DNA from 4 places in the Alteromonas sp. MB-3u-76 genome. Region 4 is predicted to be linked to each of the others. Evidence: predicted binding sites of a transcription regulator. Region 4 holds the regulator's gene; each other region holds the start of a gene.
The links. Region 4 encodes FNR, which switches genes on or off when oxygen is low (the NO sensors DNR and NnrR bind a similar motif). Its sites were predicted from a motif close to TTGATCTAGATCAA; they were not measured.
Positions count from the first base shown of each region.

Region 1 (3,211 bases), 2.1 Mb from region 4:
AGAGGAGAAAGTTCGAGAACTAGCAAATAGGTTTTATGATGTAATGGAAACCGATCCACTAGCCGCAGAGTTACTGGCTATGCATCCAATGCCTCTTGATAGAATACGGCACGTATTCTTTCTTTACTTGAGTTTATGGATGGGAGGTCCCGATGACTATCAACAGCAATTCGGCCACCCTAGATTGAGAGCTCGCCATTTGCCTTTTAATGTCACTCCAGCTTTAAAAGAGCAATGGATGTACTGCATGAGAAAGGCAATGTTTTCTACTACAGATGACATTATGCTTGCGAACAAGCTGCTTCAGGCATTAGAGCAACTGTCTAGCCATATGATTAATTCAAAATAAAAAAGCGCGTTACTGAACCGTATTGTCCTAAAAGATAAAAATCAAATAGAGGCAAACTCAGTGACGCGCAGACTTTTTAACGGTTTATGCTCTTTTTGGCATATTTCGCAGTTGCATAGCATTGCGTTTGGTTAGAAAGTATAACCAACCGACACAGTATAAACCCAAGGGTCAATTTCTATATCGTTTACCGCACCGCTGGCTTCACCAACTTTAAAGCTGGCTTCTGTGTCAATATCGATAAAGCGAACCGACGCGTTTACATGCCATTTGTCATCAACAATATAATCCATACCCACTTGAGCAGATAAGCCAAAAGAATTATCCAGTGATAAATCGCTCAGGCCAGCTTGGCTATTTGCCGAAGTAAATTCTTCGTCGAAGATAAACGTGTAGTTAATGCCCGCGCCAACATAAGGTTGAAATGCTGAGCTGGCATCGTTGAAATAGTAGTTAGCGGTTAATGTTGGCGGAAGGTGTGTTACCTCACCAAGCTTATTGCCAGTGCCCAATGGATCGGCCACTGAAAACTCAACATCGTGTTTGAACGGCGTCGCTGCAAGCAATTCAATATTGATGTTGTCTGTAACAAAGTAGGCTATGTTAAGACCAAGCTGCGTATCGTTTCCGATATTCAACGCAACGCCCAAGTCGGCGCCACCCGCAACAATATTAGAGGTAGATTCGTCTGGCGCTACAGTTGTTAAACCGCCTCGAACAAGCCAGTCACCTTGTTGATGAGCATTAGCGAACGGAGCAACAGCCGCTAGAGCAAGACAGATTGCTGATATAGTTTGTGTGCGCATAGTGTGTCTCTCGTGTATTTAAATAAGATGGCGCCACTTTAACGCCTGTAGTACGAGAGGTGTTGATCTAGCGCAAGTTTCGCTAGCTACTGAATACGCTTCAGATTCAATGTTGATTTAGATCAAAAGAGAAGGTTGAAAACACGTAGCCGAGGGGGCTTTCAACACGGCTACGCTTCACTTTGTGCGTAAAAAGCTCGCATGATAATTGGATTAGTTAAGACTAATGACAACAACTCAGCTTTCGTTACCAGTCTGTTGGCTTCAACCAATCTGTTAATTTTGCTTCTGCACTGCCAGAGGCCGGAGAATAACAATATTCCCAGCGCGCTAATGGCGGCATAGACATTAGAATAGACTCGGTTCTCCCCCCGGTCTGTAAGCCAAATAGCGTGCCGCGGTCGAACACTAAGTTAAACTCTACGTAGCGTCCTCTCCGGTAAAGCTGAAAGTCTCGCTCTCTCTCACCATACGCAGTATTTTTTCGTCGCTCAATAATGGGCACATAGGCATCAATATATCCGTTACCCACTGCCTGCATAAAGGCAAATGATTGGTCAAACCCCCACTCATTCAGGTCGTCAAAAAACAGTCCTCCAACGCCACGAGTTTCATTGCGATGCTTGAGATAAAAATAGTCGTCGCACCACTTTTTATATTTCGAGTAAATATCGTCTCCAAAAGGCAAGCACAACTTTTTAGCGGTGTCGTGCCAATGTTGAACATCTTCTTTGAAAGGATAAAACGGCGTGAGGTCAAATCCACCACCAAACCACCAAATGGGTGATTCGCCCTCTTTTTCTGCAATAAAAAAGCGAACATTGGCGTGAGACGTAGGCACATAAGGATTATGAGGATGAATAACCAATGATACCCCCATTGCCTGAAAATTCCTGCCAGCCAATTCTGGGCGATTAGCCGTTGCAGATGCTGGCATTTGGCTACCAAATACATGGGAGAAGTTTACCCCACCCTGCTCAACCACATTGCCATTTTTCATGACACGAGAGCGACCGCCGCCGCCTTCTTCTCGAACCCAGCTGTCTTCAGCAAATTGTCCCTTACCATCGGCCAACTCTATAGTTTGGCAGATAGTATCTTGCAGGTTTAGTAGATAAGACTTTACTGCTTCAATAACCTCGGCGGCATTTTTGCCATCAAGTAATTCTGCTGACATCATGATCTGATTATTTCTCCTGTGTCTCCATCTCTTATCGTGCTGGGTTTGTCATTCCCTCCTACTTCGCCATCAACATAAGTAACAGAGTTGCCAAATATATCTCTCGCTTCTTCGATAGAACGGGCCGGTGGCTGCCCTGCTAAGTTTGCGCTGGTAGAAACAATAGGTTTGCCTAGTTTATTACACAGACCTGTGACTACAGCGTGATTTGTCACTCGAACTGCAATTTTATCATGAGAGCCCGTTAGCCACTCAGGAGCCGTTTTCGACTTAGGTAATAACCAGGTTATGGCACCAGGCCAACTTGAAAATATGTCAGTACGCCGGTGTTGTGGCACCGCCTCGTCATCGACATAGGGAAGCAACTGACTATAGTTAGCAGCAATCAGAATAACGCCCTTTTCTACAGGGCGCTGCTTTGTCTTCAGTAGGAAATCCACTGCGGCTTTGTTATCTGGGTCACATCCAATGCCCATAACGGCCTCTGTGGGATACACCAAAAGCTTACCGGCGTGAAATGCTTCAACAATAGGATCGCTGCTAGCTGCCCCTTCGTCATCCGGGCTGTATATATCTACGCTCCCGTTTTGGGTATCAGACATTGTTTGTTATCTCTAAGTGATGTTTATTTTTTAAAGCCGCATAAAGGCTGAGGGCATGCATATTCACTTTTTTTGTGAATTAATACGCCCCAACCACATTCTGGACACGCTTCATTGATGGGTTCAGAATTTAGCACATATCTGCATTTGGGATAATGATTACAGGCAAAAAACTGTTTCCCATATTTGCTGGTGCGGGAAATTAATTCACCCACTTTACATTTTGGACAATGAACGTGGGTTTCTTCTTGTTGCTTAAGCGGTGCAATGAAGT
Region 1 is NZ_CP025115.1:27,159-30,369, reverse strand. Features, by position in the region: gene CW735_RS00145 (group II truncated hemoglobin) at 1-349, shown strand, start outside; gene CW735_RS00140 (OmpW/AlkL family protein) at 481-1,155, opposite strand; gene hemF (oxygen-dependent coproporphyrinogen oxidase) at 1,403-2,335, opposite strand; gene CW735_RS00130 (Sua5/YciO/YrdC/YwlC family protein) at 2,332-2,937, opposite strand; gene CW735_RS00125 (DNA topoisomerase family protein) at 2,961-3,211, opposite strand, start outside.
Region 1: CW735_RS00140 (OmpW/AlkL family protein) is a predicted target of FNR. The motif match lies at 1,268-1,281, and genes of this name have one in related genera.

Region 2 (3,211 bases), 720 kb from region 4:
TTATCCATCAGCCCAAGCATGTCTGTTACCACCGAGGCAATAACCTGATTACCACCTTGCGCAATTGCTTGGTCGGTTAAGCTTAATGCATCTCGCATACTGCCCTGTGCCGCGCGCGCCAGAAGCGATAAAGCTTGAGGTTCAAAGCTTAAACTCTCTTGTTCCAGAATATGGGAAAGCTGACCGACAATTTGCTCTCTAGACATTGCCTTAAGATTAAATTGAAGACAACGGGACAAAATAGTAATGGGTAATTTTTGCGGATCAGTAGTTGCCAGCAAGAATTTCACATGTGGCGGAGGCTCTTCGAGCGTTTTCAAAAGCGCATTAAAACTGTGCTTAGAAAGCATGTGTACTTCATCTATGAGGTACACTTTGTATCTGCCGCGCGTGGGCTTGTACTGAACGTTGTCTAAAAGCTCACGGGTGTCTTCTACTTTGGTTCTTGATGCCGCATCAATCTCGAGTAAGTCAACATAGTTACCGTGTTCTATCTCTTTGCAAGTATCACATTGACCACATGGGTTAGCCCCCTGTCCTTCCTCGCAATTCAGGCTTTTAGAGAAAATACGCGCTATGGTAGTTTTACCCACACCTCGAGTGCCCGTAAAGAGGTAAGCGTGATGCAAACGGTCATTATCTAGGGCATTTGAAATGGCTGAAACAACATGTTCCTGACCCACAAGTTCACCGAACTTACCGGGACGCCATTTTCTTGCTAATACCTGATAACTCATCGCTGTACTCTTTGCCTCATCACGCCTCATCACGCCTCATTGTGCTCTTCTGAATGACTGTTACTCGCCTTCAAATTCGCAAATTGAATAACTTTCAATGTTTAAGTCAGCCAGTTTCTCGCAACCACCTAAATCTGGCAGATTGATAACAAACCCTGCGTGATTTATTTCTCCGCCCAGAGAGCGAATAAGTTTTGCAGACGCAGCAATTGTGCCGCCAGTGGCTAAGAGATCGTCAACAAGAAGCACTTTATCACCAGGGACAATCGCATCTCGGTGGATCTCAAGAGTGTCTGTGCCGTACTCAAGCTCGTAGCTTTCACTCACCACTTCTCGAGGTAACTTGTTGGGTTTTCGAACAGGTATAAAACCAATTCCCATCTCAATTGCCAATGGCGCACCGAACAAAAAGCCCCGTGCTTCAGTGCCGGCGATTTTAGTAAACCCCATGCCCTGATATTTCTCAACTAGCAACGAAATGCAATTGCTGAACGCTTTGTGATCTTCCAAAACGCTAGTTACATCTCTAAATAAAATACCTGGCTTTGGATAGTCAGGAACGGTTTTCACTACTGATTTTATATATTCTGCAGTCACGATTATGCCTTGTATGTCTGCTTTATAACCAGAACGTGAACCAACCGGCGATGATATGCATCAACGGTAAAGCGAGTAAAGTTACTAAAGAACCTAAAAAATACCACTTGTTGTAGACTTCTTTGAAATCTTCATTGTTAGCCATTGCACTACCTAAACAATATTTGTGAACAAAAAAATGGTGGTAAATGTTAATCGAAAGCTCGCATGATTGACAGCGCTAATGTGGTTAAACGGTCACTTTAACAACAGTTGAATAGTAAAGTTTTAAATAATATAAAATTTTGACATTCAATTACCCTCACGGGGTTTATGGAGGGGCGTTTAACAAACGTATCTGTAAATACTTATACAGCTATTAGTATTCCTTTTTTAAGCATATCGATAACAGTTTGCTGCGCTCCCTGAATTAGAGCATGTTGTGGTATGTGAGGCACGTTCTCACTTACTTTTTGAGCTAATGAGTCAAGCCTAAGCCCTTGCTCTTCAAATTCTAGTGTGTGGACTAACAACGCAGTTACTGCATTGAGATGGGCGAAGTGAACATGGTGTTGAGCATCTCTATAGACAACATAATATTCTGGCTCTGGTGAGGGAGCCGTTGGCAAAAAGTCAGTGCCAATTAAGTGAACTGGAAACGAATAAGAGACTAGCGTTGCAAGTGGAGATACTCTTACCTTTTCTACGCTATCGTCCTGTTTATAAAAGTGCACCTCTTCGCTATTTTTTCGCGTTTGTACATCTAGTTCCAGCCATTCATAATGCGCTAACTCTGCCGAAAATTCGGGCAAGTCTAAGGCCAGGGCTGGATTAATGGACAAATACTCGACGAACTCTTTACTGATTTCATTGAAATAAGGAGAACGACATTCATGCTCACTAAAAAACTGCCTAACGACGAGCTGCCATCCTTCTATTCCATGAAGGTCGACAATTATTGATTTAAGAACTGGAAACGCACTGCTAACAAAACTATCAATGTTACTGAAAAATAGGGCTTGATAAACCCCCACTCTTCTCGCCTCTTCATCATTTTTTGGCGTGAAGGTTTTCGGATTTTTGATAGCGTGCACGAACTCGTACTGAGTTTGCTCAAAAGATTTTTTCACAAAGCAATACCAGAAGTTGTAGCATCTCTCACAGAGATGCTTTGCGCCTGAATATCTTTTATCTTGCGAACTTCATTTAACAGTGTCGCCATTGCTGGAATATTAAAGTCTCGTTCCAGTAAAGTAGGATAAACGCCATGTGTACTATAGGCAAAGCGCAGTAGATCCCAGACTGGTTCTATTACATCAGCACCGTGTGTATCAACTTTTAAATCAACTGCTTCATCAAAGTGCCCAGCAATGTGGCCATAAACAATTTTGTGAGATGGAAGACCTGCAATAAACTCTCTAGCGCAATAGCCGTGATTAATACTATTAACATACACATTATTCACATCGAGAAGCATTGAGCAGCCAGATTCTAAAAGTATGGCATTGGTGAATTCAAGCTCTGACATTTCTTGCCCAGGCGCTATGTAATAAGAAACATTCTCTAACACCAGAGGCCTTTCAAGAATATCCTGCACTTGTTTGATACGTGAGACTACATGGCAAACTGCTTCTTCAGTAAAAGGAATAGGCATAAGATCGTACATATGACCTTGACCTGAACAGTAACTCAAATGTTCGCTATAAAGGGCAATATTATGTGAATCTAAAAACTGTCTGATCGTTTTAATGAACTCAACGTCGAGTTTGTCACTACTTCCAATGGAGAGCGAAAGACCATGGCTACTAAATGCAGCCTGTGTTGAAGCTTGCTTGAACTGTTCTTGATAAAGGCCACCAAGCGGTATCCAATTTTCAGGGGCCACTTCCCAAAAATCC
Region 2 is NZ_CP025115.1:2,861,444-2,864,654, forward strand. Features, by position in the region: gene dnaX (DNA polymerase III subunit gamma/tau) at 1-737, opposite strand, end outside; gene apt (adenine phosphoribosyltransferase) at 798-1,334, opposite strand; gene CW735_RS12790 (HvfC family RiPP maturation protein) at 1,682-2,443, opposite strand; gene CW735_RS12795 (HvfB family MNIO-type RiPP peptide maturase) at 2,440-3,211, opposite strand, start outside.
Region 2: apt (adenine phosphoribosyltransferase) is a predicted target of FNR. The motif match lies at 1,385-1,398, and genes of this name have one in related genera.

Region 3 (3,211 bases), 1.7 Mb from region 4:
CAATAACGCTACCAAAACTTAATCCCAGTGTTATAAGAACAAATGCCTGAACAGCGTCCATCGATAGTATATGGCCGAAAAAGGTCACTAAATACGCGCCGGCAGCAGCACCAGACAAATGGAAAAAGCCTACTAATGCGGCTAAAAAGCCTGCTGAAGTGCCTGAAAAACCCAGCATAATGGTTACACTGCAAGGCATGGCTATACCAACAAAGAAGAATGTGAAGTAGCTGAAGAAAAGTATTATGTCTAGTCCATTTTTCCCAAATAAAAATACCAGCATAGAGATGAGGATCGACAAGCACAATATGGTCAAGCCAGACAGTCTAAATTTTTGTAGGCTAGTCTGATTAGGCAACTTTATATTGACTATGCTACCAGCCACAAAGGCCAGCGTTGCGAACAACGAATAAACCGAAAAAAGAGTTTTGCTAAGTTCATGCCTCTCCATCACCATAGACGGCGCGATGGTGATAAAGCAGAAAACAATGCCATACAATAATCCACTTGCTACTCCTACCAAGAAAATGTGCGCAAAACATGTTTTCAACAATCTAAGGGTTTCGCCTAGAACATTGGCAGAAATCGAGGTTGTGTGGCGTGAGATTGTTGAAGCAGTAGACAAAAGCATTGCCAGCGCGGCCATTCCTATTAACAAAACGAAGTAAAAAATCGAAGGAATTCCTAGTTGCTCACCAATAATAGTGCCCAAAAGAGGGGCTATCGCGGGCGCAACAGCAAACGCGATGTTCGTGATTGACAGTGATACATTGAGCTGCGTTTCATTGAAAATCTGTCTCGATAAGCCCCGTGAAACTGAAACACCAACACCGCCACCAAGCCCCTGAACTATTCGACCTATAAGAAAGGCAGATTCTGAATCGGCCAGCGCAATCCAGACAGTACCCACCATAAATACGAGTATGCCGAACAGCAAAAAAAGTTGCTTGTTTATGTAGTCGCAAAGAATGCCAGACAACAATTGCGACACTGAAAACGCAATGAGAAAAATAGCGACGCTTTTTTCAATAAGTCCTACGCTGCTGTTGTACACATTAGCTAGATCGTGGAAAAAAGGTGTGTAGATACTGGTAGAAACTTGCCCTAGTACCGAGAGTATTGTGAAGGTTGCTGTTACTAAATAAAAGGCTCGCGGGGACATTTGCTTGGCGTTTTTTTGTGACGTTGCCAATCTCATACCGAAGCTATCCAAAGTGCTGAAAACGTAATATATCCTACGCTACCGCTTTCATATTACAGTTTAAATGCATTCCTCCAAAGCCAAGACCTAAGTGTCTTTATGAAATCATATTTAATGTTGAAAAAGATTGATCTGCATCAAATGGAGTATTAAACTTTCAGTAATTTCTGAAACTTCAATAGGCGCAAAAAAATGAAGATGACACCTCTTATTACATCAGCTGTTATGCACTTTGGTGAGATGGGAAGCCGCTGGGGCTTTAACAGAACAGTTGGTCAAATTTTGGCGCTTATTGTGCTAAACGATGAGCCCATTTCAGCACAGGAAATTGCTGATGCACTAAATATCTCTCGAGGAAACACCAGTATGGGGCTAAAAGAGCTTCAATCTTGGCGGTTGATCAAACAGCACCTTGTGCCAGGTGAGCGTAAAGAATTTTTCATTCCTGCTGGCGATATTTGGACTTTGGCAAATAGGGTGTTTGAAGAAAGGCGTAAGCGCGAAATAGACCCCACATTAAGCTTACTGCGCGATCTTTTACTCGATGAGCCTGCCAACGGCACAGAAGTTGGTGCGCAAGAAAAACTAAGTGAAATACACGATTTATTGGAATCCATTACGGCATGGTCTGAGGAATTACAAAACCTTGGCCCTGAAAAATTAAACACGCTGATGAAACTCGGTTCAGGCGTTGGCCGTATGCTAGAGCTTAAGGACAAGATTTTACCGGGTAAAAACAGTGTTAATTAGGGAGACCCTCCGTGGATGTATTCTTGCTGTCTCGTTTACAATTTGCTCTAAATATTAGTTTTCATATTTTATTTCCAACCATCACCATGGCTATGGGTTGGTTTCTTTTCTACTTTAAACTACGTTCGAACACCTCAGGCCATCCAGTGTGGATGCGTATGTACCGATTTTGGGTGCGGGTTTTTGCCCTGAGCTTTGCATTAGGCGTAGTCAGCGGCGTTACCATGTCTTTTCAGTTCGGGACTAACTGGCCCGGATTTATGGAAAAAGTGGGGAACGTGGCGGGCCCGTTACTGGGCTACGAAGTGCTTACGGCCTTTTTCTTAGAAGCCACGTTTTTGGGCATAATGCTATTTGGCATTCGCCGTGTGCCTAACTGGCTACATACTACCTCAACACTTATTGTGGCTCTTGGCACCACTACGTCTGCCTTTTGGATTTTAGCGCTCAATAGCTGGATGCAAACACCGCAAGGTTTTGAGGTTGTCGATGGGGTGGTATACGCCATAAACTGGAAGGAGATTATCTTTAATCCGTCTTTCCCCTACCGTTTTGTTCATATGATGCTAGCGTCTGGATTGACAGCCAGTTTTCTGATTGCAGGGCTCTCTGCTTACAGAATGCTAAAAGGCGATGACAAACTAGCGCCAAAACTAGCACTTAAAACCGCCACATACACTGCGGCAGTGCTTATCCCGCTGCAAATATTTGCAGGTGATATGCATGGATTGAACACACTTGAACATCAGCCGCAAAAAGTAGCTGCTATGGAAGGATTGTGGGAAACCACTGAAGGCGCTCCGCTACTGCTATTCGCCATTCCCGATGAGGATAATAAGGAGAATCACTTCGAAATACCTATTCCGTATGCAGCAAGCCTTATTCTTACTCACGACTTGAAGGGTGAGCTGAAAGGTCTTAACGAGTTTGAGGGGGAACACCCGCCTGTAGCACCTGTATTTTACGGCTTTAGGGTAATGGTAGGAATGGGAATGCTCATGCTTGCAGTGTCTTGGCTAGGCAGTATTTATTTAATGCGAAACCGCGCGTTTCCGTTATGGCTCAAGCGCACGTTTGTGGGTATGGCGTTCAGCGGTTGGGTAGCCACCCTTGCGGGCTGGTATGTCACAGAAATTGGTCGCCAGCCTTATTTGGTAAGTGGTGTGCTAAAAACAGCGGATGCTGTCACTCAGCTACCACCAAGCAATGTGGCAATGTCGTTCACACTTTATGCGGTCATCTATACAGGGTTGCTTATTG
Region 3 is NZ_CP025115.1:3,886,812-3,890,022, forward strand. Features, by position in the region: gene CW735_RS17315 (MFS transporter) at 1-1,198, opposite strand, end outside; gene CW735_RS17320 (GbsR/MarR family transcriptional regulator) at 1,394-1,951, shown strand; gene CW735_RS17325 (cytochrome ubiquinol oxidase subunit I) at 1,963-3,211, shown strand, end outside.
Region 3: CW735_RS17320 (GbsR/MarR family transcriptional regulator) is a predicted target of FNR. The motif match lies at 1,329-1,342, and genes of this name have one in related genera.

Region 4 (3,211 bases):
TAACCTGATCATTCTACCGTTTGCGGTTTCAGGGCTTTTGTCGCCGTGGATGGCCGTTGTTGGCATGTCATTAAGCAGTATTATTGTCGTTACCAATTCAACCCGATTATTGAGCAAATAGCATGAGCATTATTTATGTACTTATTCCTATCGCTATTATTATTGTCGCCCTTGCCGTGGTAATCTTTTTTTGGGCGGTAAAATCGAATCAGTTTGAAGATCTAGATCGACAGGGCTACAGTATTTTGTTCGACGATGACCTCTCACCTGAGGAAAAGAAACTCGCAGAACAGCGCAAGCGAATTCAGCAAGAAAACGAAAAAAATGGATCAGATTAGCTATCTTTCTGCATTCCTTATTGGACTAGCTGGCGGGGTTCACTGCGTTGGTATGTGCGGGGGCATAGTATCTGCCTTGCGCATGGTAACTCCGAAAGATAAGCCTGCACTTCCTTTCACCCTTGCTTACAACAGTGGCCGTATTGCAAGCTATACACTTGCTGGTGCGATTACCGGCGCTCTTGGTAAAATAGCCACCGATTTTGTACCACTAGCGAATTACGTCCTTTCTTTGCTAAGCGGTGTGATGCTTTTCCTACTTGCTTGCTATTTAGGGAAGTGGTGGACTGGATTAACAGCGCTTGAAAGTGCAGGAAAGCATCTATTTAAATATGTTCAGCCCATTTCAAAACGCTTTCTCCCGTTTAAAACGCCCTTAAGCGCAATACCTTATGGCTTTCTTTGGGGGTGGTTACCCTGTGGGCTTGTATATTCCACTTTAACTTGGTCTCTTGCTGCAGGCTCTGCGATACAAGGCGCTGGAATTATGTTCTTTTTTGGTTTGGGCACATTGCCAACATTACTTGCTGTGGGCGCTGGCAGCCAGTATATTGTGAGAGGCTTTAGACACATTATTGTGCGTCAAGGTATTGCATCGGCCATGGCCTTGTATGCAGCTTATCTTATTTATAGCGCATTATCTTAAATGGTGTTGTAACATATACCCATGTTCATCCTAAGAGAATAGAAATTATGAGCAAAGGAAGCGGATTCTCTATCCACTGTCAAAACTGCAGCTTTAGTCATTTATGTTTGCCAGTGGCTTTGAATAAGACAGAAATCGAATCGTTAGACGATATCATTGAGCGTAAAAAACCTCTGCATAAAGGCGACACGCTAATAAACAATGGCGATACCTTTACTTCATTGTTTGCAGTAAGAACGGGCTCGTTTAAATCATTTGTTACCAATTCAGACGGCGAAGAGCAAATTACTGGCTTCCATTTTCCTGGTGACATCGTCGGTTTCGACGCACTGCGCGAAAGTAGGCATCAAAGTTATACTCAGGCGTTAGAAACCGCCATGGTTTGCGAATTACCCTACGAAACACTAGATGAGATGGCAGTTCAGTTTCCTAAATTACGCCATCAGATTATGAGCTTTATGAGTGCTGAGATAAAACAAGATCACGACATGATCATGATGCTCAATAAACGAACAGCCGAGGAGCGCTTGCTCTATTTCATCTCTCATCTTTCTCAGCGTTTTGAAGAGCGTGGTTTTTCACTCCGAGAGTTTCATCTTACAATGACCCGTAATGAAATTGGTAATTACCTGGGTCTTACCATTGAAACCATTAGTCGTTTGTTAAGCCGTTTTCAAAAAGAAAAGCTGATAAAAGTAGATGGGAAACTGATTACTATCCTCGACTTCGATGCTATTGATGGCAAGGTAACTGCGCTAAAAGGCCCCAGTATTGTTTGCAACGGTTAACAGCTTAACCGTTGCAACTGTTAAAATATTGATCTAAAACAACCCACACTTTCGCTATTGTCTATTACACTTAATGTATTGCTTCATAAGAAGGAGACATTATGATTGAGTGTAATCACATTTTGGCAATTGTTGATTCAGAGCGAGATAATCAGCCCGCATTAAGTCGAGCTCTTGAACTTGCCTCAAAAACCGGCGCCACCGTGACTGCCATGATGGTAGTTTATGACCTCTCTTATGATATGACGACCATGCTTAGTCCCGACGAGCGGGATACTATGCGAGACGCAGTGACAAAGGATCAATCGAAGTGGCTTGGGGAACAATTAAAGGAACAAGGCTTTTCCAACATTGATATTGTTGTTGAGTGGAATAACAGAGCCCACGAAGCCATCATTTACTACGCACTCAATAACCAAATAGACTTAGTGGTTAAAGCAACAAAAGACCACGACGACATCGCCTCAGTGTTGTTTACGCCAACCGACTGGCATCTAATGAGAAAGTGTCCTCGCCCTGTTCTCCTTGTAAAAGAGCACGACTGGCCGGAAGATGGCGAAATAATAGCTGCAGTGAATGTAGGCAGTGAAGATGAGGAACATGCTGCACTCAACGACAAAATAACCGTGATCGCAAACGAGTATGCAAGGCTGTTAAAAGGCCACGTTAACTTAGTGAATAGTTACCCTTCCACACCGTTGAATATTGCCATTGAGGTGCCAGAGTTCGATTCTGACAAATATCACAGCGCAGTTAAAAATCATCATCATGATGAAATGGACAAACACGCGGCGAAACATGGGATTGCTCCTGACAAATGTATCGTAAAAGAAGGTTTACCTGAACGCGTTATCCCTCAAGTTGCCAAGGACATAGATGCCGAACTGGTGATCATAGGCACGGTAGGACGGGTTGGTATCTCTGCCGCGTTAATAGGCAACACCGCAGAGCACGTTATTGATGCTCTTAACTGTGATGTATTAGCGATTAAACCTAACGGGTTTGTATCGCCTTATACGGTCTAGCAACGCTGAGACATTTGTTTCGCCCTCAATCGGTTGAAGAAATTCCGGACACAACCGTAGTTAACAAAAGCCGCTTTATTGTATAATGGCGGCTTTTACACGAACCAAGTTAGTTAATTATGAGTTTAGGCACTAACGGCGCTAATACGTCGTCTTCTGCTGCGCAGGAAAGTAAGCAAAAGCACAGTTTCAATAAGCTACAAAAGCGTCTTCGCCGTAATGTGGGTAAAGCGATAGCCGACTTTGGCATGATTGAAGAAAACGACAAGGTAATGGTGTGTTTGTCCGGTGGCAAGGACAGCTATACCATGCTCGATATACTTATGTTCTTAAAGCGTGTTGCGCCTATCCACTTTGACATTATCGCGGTAAATTTAGACCAAAAGCAGCCTGGCTTTCCTGAACATATCTTGC
Region 4 is NZ_CP025115.1:2,146,340-2,149,550, reverse strand. Features, by position in the region: gene CW735_RS09595 (heavy metal translocating P-type ATPase) at 1-121, shown strand, start outside; gene ccoS (cbb3-type cytochrome oxidase assembly protein CcoS) at 123-338, shown strand; gene CW735_RS09585 (sulfite exporter TauE/SafE family protein) at 325-984, shown strand; gene fnr (fumarate/nitrate reduction transcriptional regulator Fnr) at 1,032-1,772, shown strand; gene uspE (universal stress protein UspE) at 1,874-2,797, shown strand; gene ttcA (tRNA 2-thiocytidine(32) synthetase TtcA) at 2,917-3,211, shown strand, end outside.